One region of the Streptomyces sp. P9-A2 genome, then DNA from elsewhere that is predicted to be linked to it. Evidence: riboswitches for the same ligand, from Rfam matches in the RefSeq annotation. Region 1 holds a riboswitch; each other region holds the start of a gene.
What was found. Region 1 has a riboswitch for cyclic di-AMP ahead of V4Y04_RS27685 (M23 family metallopeptidase). Riboswitches for the same ligand answer to the same signal wherever they lie in the genome.

Region 1 (4,108 bases):
CCGGCCCCCGAGCGCACGGCCCTCGACAACGGCCTGACGGTGCTGCGCTGCCACCGCCCCGGCCAGCAGATCGTCGCCGTCGAGGTGCTGCTGGACGCGCCCCTGGAGGCCGAGCCGGCCGGGCTCGACGGTGTCGCCACGATCACCGCGCGGGCGTTCTCCGAGGGCACCGACAATCACTCCGCCGAGGAGTTCGCCGCCGAACTGGAGCGCTGCGGCGCCACCCTGGACGCCTACGCCGACCACCCCGGCATCCGGCTGAGCCTCGAGGTGCCGGCCTCACGGCTCACCAAGGCGCTCGGGTTGCTCGCCGACGCCCTCAGGGCGCCCGCGTTCGCCGACAGCGAGATCGAGCGCCTCGTCCGCAACCGCCTCGACGAGATCCCGCACGAGCTGGCCAACCCGTCCCGCCGCGCCGCCAAGGAACTCTTCAAGGAGCTGTTCCCGGCGACGTCGCGCATGTCCCGCCCGCGCCAGGGCACCGAGGAGACGGTCGCCGGCATCGAAGCGGCGGCTGTCCGCGCCTTCTACGAGAAGCACGTCCGCCCCGCGACCGCCACCGCGGTGGTCGTCGGCGACCTCACCGGCACCGACCTGGACGAGCTGCTCGGCGACACCCTCGGCGCCTGGACCGGATCGACTGCCCGGCCCCGGCCCGTCCCGCCGGTCACCGCCGACGACGCCGGCCGGGTCGTGATCGTGGACCGCCCCGGCGCCGTGCAGACGCAGCTGTTGATCGGCCGCGTCGGAGCGGACCGGCACGACCGCGTGTGGGCCGCGCAGGTGCTCGGCACTTACTGCCTCGGCGGCACCCTCACCTCCCGTCTGGACCGTGTCCTGCGCGAGGAGAAGGGCTACACCTACGGCGTACGGTCGTTCGGCCAGGTCCTGCGGTCCGCCCCGGACGGCACCGGCGCGTCGCTGCTCGCCATCAGCGGCTCCGTCGACACCCCGAACACCGGACCCGCCCTGCAGGACCTGTGGACGGTGCTGCGCACCCTCGCCGCGGAGGGCCTCACCGACGCCGAACGGGACGTCGCCGTGCAGAACCTGGTGGGGGTGGCGCCGCTCAAGTACGAGACCGCCGCGGCCGTCGCCGGCACCCTGGCCGACCAGGTGGAGCAGCACCTGCCCGACGACTACCAGGCCGAGCTGTACCGGCGGCTCGCCGCCACAGGCACCGTGGAGGCGACCGCTGCGGTGGTGAACGCCTTCCCCGTGGCCCGCCTCGTGATCGTTCTGGTCGGTGACGCGGCGAAGATCAAGGAGCCCGTCGAGGCGCTCGGCATCGGCGAAGTCACCGTCGTGGCCGCCGAATAGATCCCCCGTCAGCGGCCGGGACGCCGCTGACAGGCAGTCCGCGGAGCCTCGTGGACGCCCGATGGAGCGTACGCGCGTGTATGTGTGGCCCTGGTGACGCGAAAGTCACCAGGGCCCGCTTATGCCCGAATTGGGGCGAGAGGTGCCTGTCTGTCCTGTGGGATGCGCTACAAAAACCGCGATCCGTTTGGGAATTGACGGACGCCCCGCTTAGCTTCATGCGGTCTGTTCGTCGGGCAGTGCGCCGCACCAGCGGCACCGGACAGTCATCGCCGAGTCCCCGTACGGCGCGAGCCAGGGGAGCCGGGGACCCACCAGTCCCTGGGGTGAATCGGACGCCCGCGCGTGTCGCGAGGGGGCCCGTAGGAGACCTTCCTGCTCCGAACCCGTCAGCTAACCCGGTAGGCGAGAAGGAAGGAAAGGACCACCCTGTACATGGCGTTCACCCGCGCCACCGGGAAGCACCGTCGTCCCAGCCGCGTGCATCGCGGCACCGCCAAGGCGGCGGGCGTCGCGGCCCTCACCACCACCGGTGTCATCGGCTCCCTCGCGGCTCCGGCGCTCGCCGCCGAACCCGCCGCGGAGCAGACCGGCCTCACCCCCGTGATCACCCTGGATGACGAGGCGGCCGCCCAGGTCGACGCCCAGGCGGCCGCCCAGCACGAGGCCGCTCGCGAGGCGGCCCAGGCCGCCGCCCGCGAAGCCGCCGAGGAAGCCGCGCGGGAGAGGGCGGCCGAAGAGGCCGAGAGGGCCCGTGAAGCCGAGGAGCGCGCCGCGCGGGAGGCCGAGCGCAAGCGTCTCAACACCTTCGTGTCCCCGATCGCGGGCTCCTACGTCTCGACCGGTTACCTGTCCGGCGGCGCCGTCTGGTCCTCCGGCACCCACACGGGTGTCGACTTCCACGCCGCGAGCGGCACCCCCGTGCTCTCGGTCGGCATGGGCACCGTGGTCGAGGCCGGCTGGGGCGGCGCCTACGGCAACCATGTCGTGATCAAGATGCACGACGGCACGTACACCCAGTACGGCCACCTGTCGTCCGTCGGTGTCTCGGTGGGCCAACAGGTCACCCCGGGGCAGCAGATCGGCGTCTCCGGCGCCACCGGCAACGTCACCGGCGCGCATCTGCACTTCGAGGCCCGCACCACCGCCGATTACGGCTCCGACGTCGACCCCGTCGCGTACCTCCGCGCGCACGGCGCGAACCTCTGACCGGGCACGTACCCCCTGGCCTCCGTGCGCGCCTCGGCGGCCGCTCGAGCCCCTGACGCCGGAGGTGTCCGCGGAAAGCGGACACCCGAGGTTTTCTATGGAACGGCCCCGGCCCGCTCTGCGAGCCGGGGTTTTCGGGCTTTCCGGCGGGCGGCCCATTGTCCAAAGAACGGGCATGATTCCCGGCTCGCCATCGGAAATTCCCGCTCGTTGCAATAGAGTCACGGGGCAGGTGTCACCGGTTGGCGTTATGCGGGGATCAATTCGGAGGTCGGTCATGCGTATTCCGGCGCACTCGGTGTGCACGGCGATCCGGGACGACATCGTCTCGGGTGTCTACGAGCGTGGCGGCCGGCTCATCGAGGAACTCCTCGCCCGCCGCTACGGCGTCTCGCGCGTCCCCGTCCGGGAGGCCCTGCGCACCCTGGAGGCCGAGGGCTTCGTGGTGACCCGGCGGCACGTGGGCGCGTGCGTCGCGGAACCCACCGAGCAGGAGGCCGCCGACCTGCTGGAGATGCGACTGCTGCTGGAGCCGCTCGGAGCCTCCCGCGCCGCACAGCGCCGCACCGAGGCCCACCTGAAGGTGCTGCGAGGCCTGGTCCGGCTGGGCCAGGAGCGGGCCCGTCAGGGTCACAGCGACGACCTGCGCTCCCTGGGCGGCTGGTTCCACGAGACGCTCGCCCAGGCGTCCGGCAGCCCGGCGCTGACGTCGACGCTGATCCGGCTCCGGCGCAGGATCGGCTGGATGTACGAGGTGCGGGGGACGAGGGATCCCGTGGCGTGCTGGTCGGAGCACGGCGCGGTCGTGGACGCCGTGGTGCGCGGGGACGGCGAGCGCGCGCGTGTGGTCATGGCGCTGCACACCGAGCGCGCCGCCGCCGCCCACCGCCTGCGCTTCACCGCGGGGGCCGGCGCGGTCGACCGCGCGGACCGGGCGGACCGGGCGGAGAGTGTGAGGAACGCGCAACATCCCGTAAACACACCGAGCCTGCGCTCTTAACAAGGGTGCCTTATACAAAAGAGAGCGCGACTGCAAGGCATTTCCTGTTGCGCGCGAAATGGGAAAGAGAAAGGCCCGCCCGGTGATTTGGGCAGGCCTTTCAGTGGTGTGATTCGGTGTCTGTGTCTGTGTCTGTGAAGCACAGATCACCGCAACCATCAATTGAGTGACCCGGACGGCGCGCAACCGGTTCCGCGAGAGCGGCGCCGGTCCAGGCGCGGAATTCAGACGGTCTCGGGGAGTTCCTCGAGGCCCTCGGAGACCAGCTTCGCCAGCCGGTCCAGGGCGGCGTCGGCCCCCTCGGCGTCGGAGGCGAGGACGATCTCCTCGCCGCCCTGGGCGCCCAGGCCCAGGACGGCCAGCATGGAGGCCGCGTTGACGGGATTGCCGCCGGCCTTGGCGATCGTCACCGGGACGCCTGTGGCCGTGGCGGATCGGACGAAGATGGATGCGGGGCGGGCGTGGAGGCCCTCGGCCCAGCCGACGTTGACGCGGCGCTCAGCCATGTGTTGCTGCCCTTCGGAGTTCAAGTTGTCTAGACCAGTTTTCCATATCGTGAGGCAAGCCGGTGAGCGGCCC
Region 2 (4,108 bases), 5.1 Mb from region 1:
GCGGGGGCGTGCCGTGAGCACGGCGCGGGACTGGTGCTCGACGACGCCCACGGCCTCGGGGTGCTCGGTGACGGCGGACGCGGCGCCCCGCACGCGGCGGGGCTCGCCGGCGCCGAGGACGTCGTGGTGACGCTCACGCTGTCCAAGTCGCTCGGCAGCCAGGGCGGAGCGGTGCTCGGCCCGGCGCGGGTCGTCGAGCATCTGGTCAACACGGCCCGGACGTTCATCTTCGACACGGGCCTGGCACCGGCGGCCGCGGGAGCCGCGCTCGCGGCCCTGCGGTTGTTGCGCCGCGAACCCGGACGTGCGGCGCGGGCGGGCGCGGTGGCGCGCGACCTGCACCACCGGCTGACGGCCGCGGGCCTCGAAGCCGTACGTCCCGACGCCGCGGTCGTCTCGGTGCGTGCCCCGTCCCCGGAGCAGGCCGTGCGATGGGCGGCCGACTGCCGGGCGGCCGGCCTGTCCGTGGGCTGCTTCCGCCCTCCTTCCGTGCCCGACGGCATCTCACGGCTCAGACTGACCGCCCGCGCGGACCTGTCCGGGGCCGAGATCGAACGCGCTGTACAGGTGATCGGCGACACGCGGCCATGAGTCGGCGGGACACGGCCGTGAGTCGCCCGATGACGAACGGTCGGGTGGGTGCCGGCGGACCGGTGGGTCAGTGAACCGCGGCCACGAACTCCGCCCAGCTCCCGGGGGAGATGAGCAGCGCGGGTCCGGCCGGGTTCTTGGAATCGCGCACGGCGAGCAGTCCGGCTCCGGGGCCGAAGGCCGGCCGGGCCGTCTCCACGCAGTTGTTCGCGCCCGTGCTGTAGCTGCTGCGCAGCCACCGCACACCGTGCAGATCGGTGCTGGAGGGAAGGGTCCGAGGCGGAGCGGGCATCGTGCCTCCTTACACGCCGGCAGCTGTCCCGGCGATGAAATCCAACGAGTCCTCTGGCGAAAGGGCGTGGACCGAGAGGGCGTTGAAAGCCTCCGAGTACGCCCGGAGGTCTTCTTTCCACTCCAGATAGAGGCTACTCGTCAAGTGGTCGAGAACTACAACATCCAGATCAGAAGTGCGCGAAAATGAGAAGATTACGAAAGGCCCGGTGACGCCGATGTGCGCCCCGGCTGTGAACGGCAGTACCTGGAGCCTTACTTGGGGGAGGCGCGCCGCTTCCACCAGCCGTTCCAGCTGACGGGTCATGACGCCGGGACCGCCGACCTGCCGTCGCAGCACCGCCTCGTCCAGGACCGCGCTCAACTCCAGCGGCGGATCCGCCCGCAGGACGTCCTGCCTGGCCAGCCGCACCTCCACCAGCGTGTCCAGCCGCTCCTCGGAGACGCCCTCCAATGCGGCCTCGGTCACCGCCCGCGCGTACTCGGGTGTCTGCAGCAGTCCGGGAACCACCGTGGTCTCCAGGGTCCGCATGGCGCCGGCCTGGGACTCCAGGCTGATGAAGTCCCGGTAGGTGGGCGGCAGCACCCCGCGGTACGCATGCCACCAGTGGTGCCGTCCGCCGTTGTCGTCGGATCCCGCCAGCACCAGCAGCAACTCCCTCAACTGGGCATCGGCCAGGCCGTAGGCGTCGAGCAGTAACCGCACATCGGCCGGTTTCACTCCGCTCGTGCCCGTCTCGATGCGGCTCACCTTCGACTGGTGCCAGCCCACCAGCCGGGCCGCCTCCCCACTGGTGAACCCTGCCGACGTGCGCAGCGAGCGCAGTTCGGCGCCCAGTTTCCGGCGGCGTACCGCGGGACCGTGCTGCATGGCTTCCCCTCTTACTCCCTCGGGGCCACCCAAATACGGTTTCCCGTCGCAGAGTTCACCGCTTTGAGCGACAGATATATGCATATCCTGGCCGTATCGTCGCCGACGGCCTGTGGTGATGGCAGTCTGGCGACGAAGCACCAGTGCGGGACCGTACTCGAATCAGCCGCTCCGTGTCGGACTGCGGTCCCGTGGAAAGGGACGACATCGCCATGGCAGACCATCTGGAAGCATCCATCACTCTGCCGAGCGATCCCGCCTCGGTCTCCGCGGCCCGCGCCCATGTGGTGGGCACGCTGGCGGAGTGGGGCATGCCGGAGGACACGGAAGTGTCCGACACCATCCGGCTGATCGTGTCCGAACTCGCGACCAACGCCGTGCAGCACACCCTGGGGCAGTCACCCACGTTCACCGTGGACCTCGTCCTCGACCGGCACGACCAGCTGTGCATCGGGGTCACCGACAGCCACCCGAGGTTCCCCAAGCGGCTCCCCGCCGCGGTCCAGCAGGACAACGGCCGAGGGCTGGTCATCATCCGCTGGCTGGCCGTGGAGTGCGGCGGCAGGATGAGGGTCCGCCCCACCAGGGAGGGCGGGAAGACCGTCTCCGTCGTCCTCCCGTGGGCCGTTCCCGCCGAGCCGGCCACGGCGGTCGAAGTGGCAGGACAGCAGGAACCGTAGGGGGTCGCGACAGGAACGGGGCGAGGGCGGGAAGAGGGGCGGGCGGAGGTGGAAGAAGCGAAAAGAGGACCTGCTCACCCGTTCGGGCGATACGCAGATCCTCGAGCCGCCGCACCGGTGTGTTGCCCGGGCGTCGTTCGGCGCGTTGGGCGGGGCGGCGGCAGAGGGGTGCCGCCGCCCACGCGGATCACTTCACCCGGCCGTACCAGACGCTGCGGGTCCAGATCTTCTGCAGGCGTACCACGTCCCCGGTCTTGGGCGCGTGCCAGAGTTTGCCCTGGCCCGCGTAGATGCCCACGTGGTACACGTTCTGGCCCGAGTGGAAGAAGACCAGGTCCCCCGCCTTGCGGTTCGAGGCGGAGATGTGGCGGGTCTTGTTGTACTGCTGGGACGCAGTGCGGGGCAGCTGCTTGCCCGCCTTCTTGAACGAGTAGAGGGTGAGTCCGGAGCAGTCGAAGCGGCTCGGTCCGGTGGCGCCCCACCGGTAGGGCGCGCCCTTCTTGGACGCTGCGATCTTGAGGGCCTTGGCGGCCGGAGTCGCGGCCGCCGCCTCCGAGGCGGTGCCGGGGAGGACGATCGAGCCGCCCACGGCGGCGAGGGTGAGGGCCGAGGCCGTACCGGCCCTGGCCATGAGAGACGGGACGCGATTGAGCGCGGTCATGCGCAACCCTTCGTCAGCCGCCTGTGAAGGATGACCTGTCGGATTCGGGCTGGCGAAGTTGCCCGGCCGCACGAGTGCGGCTTCACCCCAAGAGCTGCTCGGCGCGGGAATCGAACTCCCGTTCCGGCGGCCCGTATTGCTCGGGTCCTCCACTCCTGCCGATCCACTCCTGTCGACCGGTCATCCGGGCGGCGGCAGGATTCGGCGTCCGCCCGGATCGCCCCGCCGCGGCGGCGGGGTCTTGTCGTCAGTGAGCGATCTTGGCAACCGTCGGCCCGAAATCCCAATGGAACCGGGGGTTTGTGTTGTTACTCACCACTCATCCGTTCGAGTGGACAGCCTCATGTCCGGGCTGCCGTCCGGAGTGCCGAGGAGTCCCGGACCAGCATCGGAATGACCTGTTCCGGTAAGTGGCCACGCGTGGTGCGCAACTGTGACGGCCCGAAAAGGAGTCGACATATACACCGGTTGGCGGTACCCCCTTTGGTCCGTTTCAACTCCGGTGCGGACGTGCCGCCGACGCCGTCCCCGGCCGGACCGGTACAGGCGTCAGCTGTCGGAGCCCGGCGGCAGCGTGACCCGGGCCGTGCGCCGGTCGCCGTCCAGCACCCGCAGGGCCCGGGTCAGTGTGGCGGCGTGCAGTTCGGTCTCGCCGCGCCGGTGCATCAGGGTCAGCGCGTCGCGCAGTGCGACGGCCTTACCGACCAGCGCCTGTGCGGCGCGCAGCCCACGATAGGTGTCGCCGTCGCGGGCCGGGTTGATCCGGCCGAGCAGGTCGACGGCCTCGAGATAACAGTCGATCAACTCGGCCTCGGCGCGGGTCAGCGCGGGCAGCGGCGGCAGTTCGGGGGGCAGCATCGGTGGTTCACCTCGCGCCGGGAGTGGGGCGCGGGCTCTCGCGGTCGGCCAGGATCCGGTCGGCGAGGCCGTACTCCACTGCCGCCCGCGCGTCGAGGACGGTGTCCCGTTCGACGTCCGACCGGACCTGTTCCGGGGTGCGGTGGGTGTGCCGGA
Region 3 (4,108 bases), 2.2 Mb from region 1:
ACGTGGCGGTGGCACACCGTACGGCTTCCCTCCGCGCGGGGACACACCGGGTGCAAGACTCTCTGCGCCGGCCCGGTCCAGTCCGGTCCGGCCCAGCTCGGCTCAGTCCGGTCCAGTCCGGCCCGGCCCAGCCTTGTCCTGCCCGCCGTCCCCCGTCAGGAGCGCCGTCGATGCCCCACCCGTACGTCCTGCTGTCCGCCGCCGTCTCGCTCGACGGGTATCTCGACGACACCGGCCCCGAACGGCTGCTGCTGTCCGGTCCGGAGGACTTCGACCGGGTCGACGAGGTACGGGCGTCGGTCGACGCGATCCTGATCGGCGCCGGCACGATCCGTGCCGACAACCCCCGGTTGCTGGTCAACGCGCCCGAGCGGCGTGCCGCCCGGGTCGCCGAGGGCCGCCCCGCGTACCCGCTGAAGGTCGCCGTCAGCGGCTCGGGCGACCTGGACCCGGAGGCGCGGTTCTGGCACACCGGCGGCGCGAAGGTCCTCTGCACGAGCGACAGGGGTGCCGAACGCGCCCGCGCGCACGGCATCGCCGCCGACATCGTGCCGCTCGGCGCCGACCTCGACTGGCGGCGGCTCCTGACGCATCTGTACGACGCGTACGGCGTCCGGCGGCTCATGGTCGAGGGCGGCGGTCTGATCCACACCCAGCTCCTCACCCAGGGCCTCGCGGACGAGCTCCAGCTGGTCCTCGCCCCGCTCTTCGTCGGGGACCCGGACTCCGCCCGCCTCTTCGGCCCCGGCACCTACCAGGGCGGCCGGCTGAGGCTGTTGGAGACCCGTTCCATCGGCGACGTCGTCCTCATGCGCTACGAGCCCACCGCCCCCGGCACCGGCCCGCTCCCGGTGGCCGCCGACCACCACTGGCTGGCCCTCGCCTGTGAACTGGCGGACCGGTGCCCGCCCTCGGAGACGGCGTTCAGTGTGGGCGCGGTGGTCGTGGCGGCCGACGGCACCGAACTGGCGCGCGGCCACTCCCGTGAGGGCGGCGACCCGACGGTGCACGCCGAGGAGGCCGCCCTCGCCGGGATCGACCCCGCGGACCCGCGGCTCGCGACCGCCACCGTGTACTCCAGCCTGGAACCCTGTGCCCGCCGCACCTCCCGCCCGGAGCCCTGCGCCCGGCTGATCCTGGACGCGGGGGTACGGCGGGTGGTCACCGCGTGGCGGGAGCCGGACACCTTCGTGACGGGAGCCGACGGCAGCGGTGTGCTGGCCGCGGAGGGCGCCACGGTCGTCGTTCTGCCGGAGCACAGGGAGGCCGCCGAGGCGCCGAACAGCCACCTGTCCGGCCGGTGACGGAGGGGCGGCGGATACGTGTGTGCGGAGTGCCCCGCGGATGCCGTATGCTGGTTACACAACGGCGCGGGGTGGAGCAGCTCGGTAGCTCGCTGGGCTCATAACCCAGAGGTCGCAGGTTCAAATCCTGTCCCCGCTACTGAAGGTCGAGGGCCGGAATCCGAAAGGGTTCCGGCCCTCGGTCGTTCCCGTTCCCCCTTCTCGGCCCAGGACCCGTCTTCCGGGTCTTCCGGCGGAGGTTTCGAGAACGCGTCCCCTGGGCAGCCCTTCCGCACCAATGTCACGCCGGGTGACCGGGACGCTGCGCTGCGCATACCATTTGATGGTTCGTCAGGTCCAGTGTGACGAATGAGGGGAGGTCAACTCGCCCGTTTTGAGGTGGTCGTGGCGCTTAAGTCTGCGCGGAATTGTTAACGATCAAGAGGAACAGCTTGGAATACGAGCCCTCCGTCTATTAACGTTCGATAACGCAGCGCGGTCGTCCCAGCCGTCACACGAGTCGGCTCCGTGCGCACGCGCCGAATCCCGCAAGGGAACCGGGGAACCAACACCTTGGGGTGAATCGTGCGGATGCCCCCGTGGAGACACGGGCGGTATGCGCGCGTAGGAGACCTTCCTGCTCCGAACCCGTCAGCTAACCCGGTAGGCGAGAAGGAAGGAAAGGAGTGCGCCCACGTGGCGTCGAACCGGCCTGCTCCTGAGGCCCCCTTCATGCCGAGCCAGCGCGACAGCGAGACCTTCGGCTACGGCAGTATCCGCACCGACGAGGGCCCCTTCGAGGAGTGGAACCCCACCGCGGAGTCCCTTCCTCCCGTGCGCGGCCGGCATCGCGTCGGCAAGCAGCGCGGCGGAGGCCTCGCCCGTAGCTCCACCGTCCTGGGCGTCGGTGTCATAGCCGCTGTCGCCGGTGGCGGCATGGCCAGCGCCCAGACCGGCAAGCCGCCGGTCTCGATCTCGATGCCGGACCTTCCCTCTGTCGGTTCCCTCATCTCCGACGAGGAAACCCCCCAGGGCTCCGCCACCCCGCTCAGCAGCATCGGCACGGTCGCCGCCGAGGCCGAGCAGGACGGCAGCACCTCCGACGCCGGCGAGGTGCTGCGCGCCCGGATCATGGCCCAGGTCGAGCAGCAGCAGAGCCAGGCCGAGGACAAGGCCGCCGCCGAAGCCGCCGCCAAGGCGGAGAAGGAGGCCAAGGAACAGGCCGCCGCCGCGAAGAAGGAGGCGGAGGAGCAGGCCGCCGCCGCCAAGCAGAAGGCGGAGGAGGAGGCCGAGAAGAAGGCCGAGGCCGAGCGTCTCGCCGTGCTGGCCACGCAGTACGCGCTGCCCACCTCCTCGTACACCATCTCCTCGACCTTCGGTCAGGCCGGCGCCTACTGGTCCTCCGGCCAGCACACCGGTCTGGACTTCGCCGCCCCCACGGGCACGCTGATCAAGGCGGTCCACACCGGCACGATCACCTCCGCCGGCTGGGACGGCTCCTACGGCTACAAGACCGTGCTGACCCTCGACGACGGCACCGAGATCTGGTACGCCCACCAGTCCTCCATCAGCGTCAGCGTCGGCCAGCAGGTCAACACCGGCGACGTGATCGGCCGCGTCGGCTCCACCGGCAACTCCACCGGCGCCCACCTCCACCTGGAGGTCCACACCGGTGGCGCCGGCTCGGGCATCGATCCGCTGGCCTGGCTGCAGTCGAAGGGCCTCACCGTCTGAGACATCGGCCCCCGGCCGGTCCCCGCGCGCTCTCACAGCCACAGCCCCGGCAGTCCTGACGACGCCCCCCGACGTCAGCACTGCCGGTCCGGCGTTTCAGGGGCGGTACGGGTACACGTACGGATTCGGCCCGGACGCCGGGCACCCGGGGTGCGCGGAGTGCCCGGGGTGCGCGGTACAGGCGGGGTTCACGACGCCGTACGTGCTGTACGCGCCGTACGCGCCGTACGTGCTGTGCCCCCCGTACGCTCCGGGCAGGCCGTACGCGCCGTACACCGGCCAGGGCGGGGCGGGCGGCGCGGTGACCCGGGCCGCGTGTTCCAGGGCCGGGCGGGCCGTGTCGCGGCGCCGCCACAGTTCCCGTAGCAACTCGTGCTCCCGCGCGGTGAAGTCCGTGCCCGCGCGGCCGCGGCGCCCCCGGTGCCGCAGGAACGCCAGCGACGTCGCGTACGCCCCGTACTGCGCCACCGCGCGGGCCGCGGCCCGGCCGCCGTGCCCGCGCGCGTACCGCAGGGCGACGCGCCGGGCCCGCATCGAGCCGAGCGCGTAGGGCTGGGCCGGGGTCAGCCAGCCGGCCCTGACGTAGGCGGGCAGTTCCTCCCGCACGGTCCGCAGCTCGCGCTGCCGGGTCCACACCACCAGCCAGGTCAGCAGGCCGAACGACGGCACCATGAACGCCGCGTACACGGCGAAGAAGCCGTACTCGCCGAGGGTCGAGGAGACGTTCCACAGCGCGTGCATGCCCATCGCGAGCAGCAGGCCGCCGAGCGGGAGCAGGAAACGCACCGGGCGCCGCCGCCCGGTGGCGAGCGCGGCCGCCCCGAAGCCGATGCCGGTGAGGACCGTGAAGAGCGGGTGCGCGAACGGCGACATGACGACGCGGACGAAGAACGTCGCCGCGGTGACGGAGGAGACGCCGCTGCCGCCGATGAGCTGGTCGGTGCCGAAGGCGGTGCCGAGGTAGAGGATGTTCTCGGTGAAGGCGAAACCGGTGGCGGTGACCCCGGCGATCACCACTCCGTCGAGGACCGTGGTGAAGTCGCGTCTGCGGAACAGGAAGACCAGCAGGACGGCGGCGGCCTTCACGGACT
Region 4 (4,108 bases), 1.3 Mb from region 1:
CCGCCGTATCTCCTCCTGCGTACGCGCTGTGCGGGACATGAGACCTCCCCTCCTCACGAACCGTTGAACCGTTGAGTCGCTGAACTGCTGAACTGCTGAACTGCTGAACGGTTGTCGCGAGCGGCCGTTGCCGTCCCCAGTGGTTCCCGCGGCCCGGACCCCTCACGGTCGGCGCAGCCGCGCCGTCCCCTTCAGGGTCCGCGACGCCAGCGAGGCGAGACGCGGCCGGGCGACGACGAAGCCGTGCGCGCGGCGGGCGGGCTCACGGCGCAGCAGCTGAAGCGCGGCGCCCAGACCCGGACGCGTCGCCTCCCCTTCGTAGACGGCGCGTTCGCCCGTCTTCAGGGAGTCCTTGTACTCGGCCGGGCCGCGGCCCATGTCGAGCAGGCCGATGCCCTCGCCGGCCGCAGCCTCGGCCATCCGCAGATGCAGCACGAGCCCCGGCGAGAACTTCGCGAACTCCGGGTCGTACGCCGGGAACCAGCAGGCCAGCACCGAGGCCGAGCGCAGGCCGAAGTGGGCGGCCACGGGACGGTCACCGGCGTACAGGACGGACAGTGTGCCCGTGCACTCCGGAGCCCGGGTCCCGGCCAGGTGGCCCACGAGCCGGGTGATCCACTCCTGCGCGAACCGGTCGCGGCGCCCGGTCCTGCGGTACTGCGCCGACTTCCACCCGATGAGCGCGCGGAGTGCGGCCGGGTCGCGTTCGTCGAACACGAACCGCACCGGTCCGGCCTGCCGGCCGAGCCGGCGCTCCTTGGCCAGGGTGGTCTTCAGGAACTTCGGCGACTGGGTGCGCAGTACGGACTCGTAGGTCTCGTACCCCTTCTCCACGTCGATGACGAAGGTGGCGTGCTCCTCGTCCGCGTGCGGGACGAACAGGGCCTGGTCCGCCTCCAGGTTGTCGAAGGCGAAGCTCGACACCGAACAAGCACGCAGCAGTTCACCGGTCTCCGGTGCCGGACCCGGCCTCAGGACGGCGCCCTGGCAGTCCGAGACGCCGAGCCCGATCGCCCGGCCCTGCCCCAACGCGCCCCGCTCGTACGGCAGGAACCCGGCCGGCTCGGCGGACGCCCCCTCGTACAGCACCGCGACCCGGGCCTGCGGCCGCACCCTCGACACGGCGGTGGCGAACTCCGGTTCCATGAAAGGGCTGCGCGGTGCCTCCGTCGCGGCACGCAGCTCGCGCCACCGTTCCCGCTCCCCCTCGCCGAGCTCCTCGAGCCCCAGCACACGCGTGCGTCCACTGCTCACCTGACCCCCCGATCAAGTCCCCCCTGGACACTTGGAAGGTACCGCCCAAGACCACGAGGGCGGTAGGTAGCGGAGCATGTTGTTGCCAAATGGTGCAGAAGCCGCGGATGGACCCCGGGGCACTCACGCCTCGGGTACCCGTGCCTCGGGCGGAGCGGGCCGGCTGGGCGGAGCGGGCCGGGCGGGAGCGGGTCAGACGGAGTGGGCCGGGCCGGGGAGCCGGGCCGGGTGGGCTCGGGCGTGGTGAGTCGGGCGGGCCCGGTATCCGTATTCTCTGATCATGGCCGCACCCACCGATTGCTCGCTCATCGCCACCGACCTGGACGGGACGCTGCTGCGCGGCGACGACACCCTCTCCGACCGCTCCCTCGCCGCACTGGCGCTGGCGGCGCGGGCCGGTGCCCGGCACCTCGTGGTGACGGGGCGCCCGGCGCCCAGGGTGCGGCCGCTCCTGGACGGCCTGGGGGCCACCGGGCTCGCGGTGTGCGGACAGGGCGCGCAGGTGTACGAAGCCGGTACGGACCGGCTGCTGTGGTCGGTCACCCTGGACCGGGAACTGGCGGAGACCGCGCTGGGGAAGATCGAGGCCGAGGTCGGGGAGCTGTACGCCGCGGTCGACCAGGACGGGGTGGACGGACTCACCCTGATCGAACCGGGCTATCTGATGCCGCACCCGACGCTGCCCGCCGTACGGGTCGAACGGCGGGACGAGCTGTGGGTCCGGCCGATCAGCAAGGTGCTGCTGCGCCATCCCCACCTGACCGACGACGAGTTGGCGGCGACGGCCCGTTCGGTGGTCGGCTCGCTGGCCACGGTCACCATGTCGGGTCCGGGCACCGTGGAACTCCAGCCGTACGGTGTGACCAAGGCGACCGGTCTCGCGCTGGCCGCCGAGCACCTGGGGCTGGAAGCAGGGCGGACCGTCGCCTTCGGCGACATGCCCAACGACATCCCGATGTTCGACTGGGCGGCCCACGGGGTCGCCATGGCCAACGCGCACCCCGAGCTCAAGGCGGTGGCCGACGAGGTCACCACGTCGAACGAGGACGACGGCGTGGCCATCGTCCTCGAGCGGTTGTTCGGCGGAACGGGGCGGCACGTGCCCCCGCACGTGCTGCCCCGCCCCAGGTCCGGGAGAGTGTCCCGGTAGGCCTCGGTGCCGCGGGTGTGGCCGGTGCCGCCGGTGCCGCCGGTGTTCCGGTGCTCAGGCGTCCCGATGGGTCCGGGTGCCTCAGTAGGCGCCGAAGACGTTGTCGATGGAGCCGTAGCGGTCCGCCGCGTAGTTGCAGGCCGCCGTGATGTTCGCGACCGGGTCGAACGGGTCGAAGACCGTACCGGGCACGTGGTAGGCCTGGAAGGTCGGGTCGATGACCTGGAGCAGGCCCTTCGACGGAGTGCCGGCCGCGGCGTTGGAGTCCCACAGGTTGATGGCCTGCGGGTTGCCGGACGACTCGCGCAGGATGTTGCGGTGGATGGAGTCGTAGCTGCCGGGGATGCCGTGCTGCGCCATGACGGACAGCGACTCGTGGATCCAGCCGTCGAGGTTGTCCGGGTACGCGGTCACGGAGCCGGCGTCGGACGTCGCGGCAGCGGCGGAGGCGGGGACGGCGGGGACGGCGGCGGAGGCGGGGGTGGCGCCGAACAGCGGGAGGGCGACCGCCACGACGCCGGCGACGGCGAAGGAGCGGACGAGGCGGGAGCGGCCGAAGCGGCGGGGCGGACCGGATGCGGTCATGTCTGTGTTCCTCTCCTACGCCTGCGAGGTGAGCTGTCGGGTTCGGGCGGGAGAGTGCCCGGCCGTGCCCCTGCGGGCATGGCTTCACCCCGAGCCGTTCCGGGTGCGAACCGGTCCGGCGGCTTACCTGGGTCCCCCGCTCCTGCCGTGCGTGAGTTCATCGATGGGTGGCGCGGGCGGTGGCAGGATTCGGCGTTCGCCCGACAGGCCGGGAACGTATGCGAGTGCACTTGTCGGAAACAAGTGCAACCGTCACAGAACACGCTGCTTGATCTTGTATCGGGCTGTTTGCGACGCTTGGATCTTTGTGGATGCAAAGGGTCAACTCGCTCCCGGCGCAAGGGGAATCGCCGACGGGCGTGAGGGGGTGGGTGTGCCGGGGTGCGCGTGACTCACTTCACTGGCCGTACGGCGTGTTCACATTTGCCACCAGGAGGGATTTACTTGGTAATTACGGCAAATCGGGCCTCTGGGTGGGCAGGATGATTCGCGTGCCGGATCGTGTGCCGGATCGCGGTTCGGGGTGCGTCCCGAGGGTGGGTCGTCGCGCCCGAAAGGCGAGGAATATCCTTTGTTACCAACTGATCAGAAACGATCTGGTTGTGATCCGATATCGGAGGGTGCCGTGAGACGCCGTGCACGCCTGCGCAGGTGAGTCTGGGGAATGTGGGTGCTGGCGGTGATCGAAACATGACCGGATACGCTGACGCGAGTGATGTCAGCGACCTATCGACAGACTGTGCACGACGTCTAAGCGCCAGTGGACACCAGCAGACAGGAGACCCCTCGTGACCGTCGTCGGGCCGTTCGGGCTGAGCGTGCGGGACCAGGCTCTGGAAGCCGATGTCCAGGCCGGGATGACGGCTGTCGAGGAGGGGCTGCTCGAGGCCACCAAGAGTGAGGTGCCCTTCATCACGGAGGCCGCCCAGCACCTGGTGCGGGCCGGCGGCAAGCGGTTCCGGCCGCTGCTCGTGATGCTCTGCGCCCAGTTCGGCGACCCCTACGCGCCCGGCGTCGTACCGTCCGCCGTCGTCGTCGAGTTGACCCACCTGGCCACCCTGTACCACGACGACGTGATGGACGCCGCCGAGGTACGGCGTGGGGTGCCCAGCGCCAACG

Region 2: another riboswitch for cyclic di-AMP. It lies ahead of V4Y04_RS04390 (C40 family peptidase); the one in region 1 lies ahead of V4Y04_RS27685 (M23 family metallopeptidase).
Region 3: another riboswitch for cyclic di-AMP. It lies ahead of V4Y04_RS17555 (M23 family metallopeptidase); the one in region 1 lies ahead of V4Y04_RS27685 (M23 family metallopeptidase).
Region 4: another riboswitch for cyclic di-AMP. It lies ahead of V4Y04_RS21770 (transglycosylase SLT domain-containing protein); the one in region 1 lies ahead of V4Y04_RS27685 (M23 family metallopeptidase).

The regions. Positions count from the first base shown of each region.
Region 1 is NZ_JAZIFX010000001.1:6,104,856-6,108,963, forward strand. It holds gene V4Y04_RS27680 (M16 family metallopeptidase) at 1-1,320, shown strand, start outside; cyclic di-AMP (ydaO/yuaA leader) riboswitch at 1,581-1,742, shown strand; gene V4Y04_RS27685 (M23 family metallopeptidase) at 1,756-2,529, shown strand; gene V4Y04_RS27690 (GntR family transcriptional regulator) at 2,807-3,529, shown strand; gene V4Y04_RS27695 (HPr family phosphocarrier protein) at 3,754-4,035, opposite strand.
Region 2 is NZ_JAZIFX010000001.1:977,890-981,997, reverse strand. It holds gene V4Y04_RS04410 (8-amino-7-oxononanoate synthase) at 1-591, shown strand, start outside; gene V4Y04_RS04405 (DUF397 domain-containing protein) at 659-883, opposite strand; gene V4Y04_RS04400 (helix-turn-helix domain-containing protein) at 893-1,753, opposite strand; gene V4Y04_RS04395 (ATP-binding protein) at 1,966-2,433, shown strand; gene V4Y04_RS04390 (C40 family peptidase) at 2,621-3,094, opposite strand; cyclic di-AMP (ydaO/yuaA leader) riboswitch at 3,098-3,311, opposite strand; gene V4Y04_RS04385 (hypothetical protein) at 3,644-3,952, opposite strand; gene V4Y04_RS04380 (ATP-dependent Clp protease proteolytic subunit) at 3,960-4,108, opposite strand, start outside.
Region 3 is NZ_JAZIFX010000001.1:3,873,289-3,877,396, reverse strand. It holds gene V4Y04_RS17565 (dihydrofolate reductase family protein) at 171-1,304, shown strand; tRNA gene V4Y04_RS17560 (tRNA-Met) at 1,370-1,443, shown strand; cyclic di-AMP (ydaO/yuaA leader) riboswitch at 1,811-1,968, shown strand; gene V4Y04_RS17555 (M23 family metallopeptidase) at 1,980-3,017, shown strand; gene V4Y04_RS17550 (PrsW family intramembrane metalloprotease) at 3,114-4,108, opposite strand, start outside.
Region 4 is NZ_JAZIFX010000001.1:4,768,591-4,772,698, forward strand. It holds gene V4Y04_RS21755 (glycosyltransferase) at 1-39, opposite strand, end outside; gene V4Y04_RS21760 (GNAT family N-acetyltransferase) at 163-1,254, opposite strand; gene V4Y04_RS21765 (HAD family hydrolase) at 1,535-2,404, shown strand; gene V4Y04_RS21770 (transglycosylase SLT domain-containing protein) at 2,486-2,989, opposite strand; cyclic di-AMP (ydaO/yuaA leader) riboswitch at 2,993-3,162, opposite strand; gene V4Y04_RS21775 (polyprenyl synthetase family protein) at 3,778-4,108, shown strand, end outside.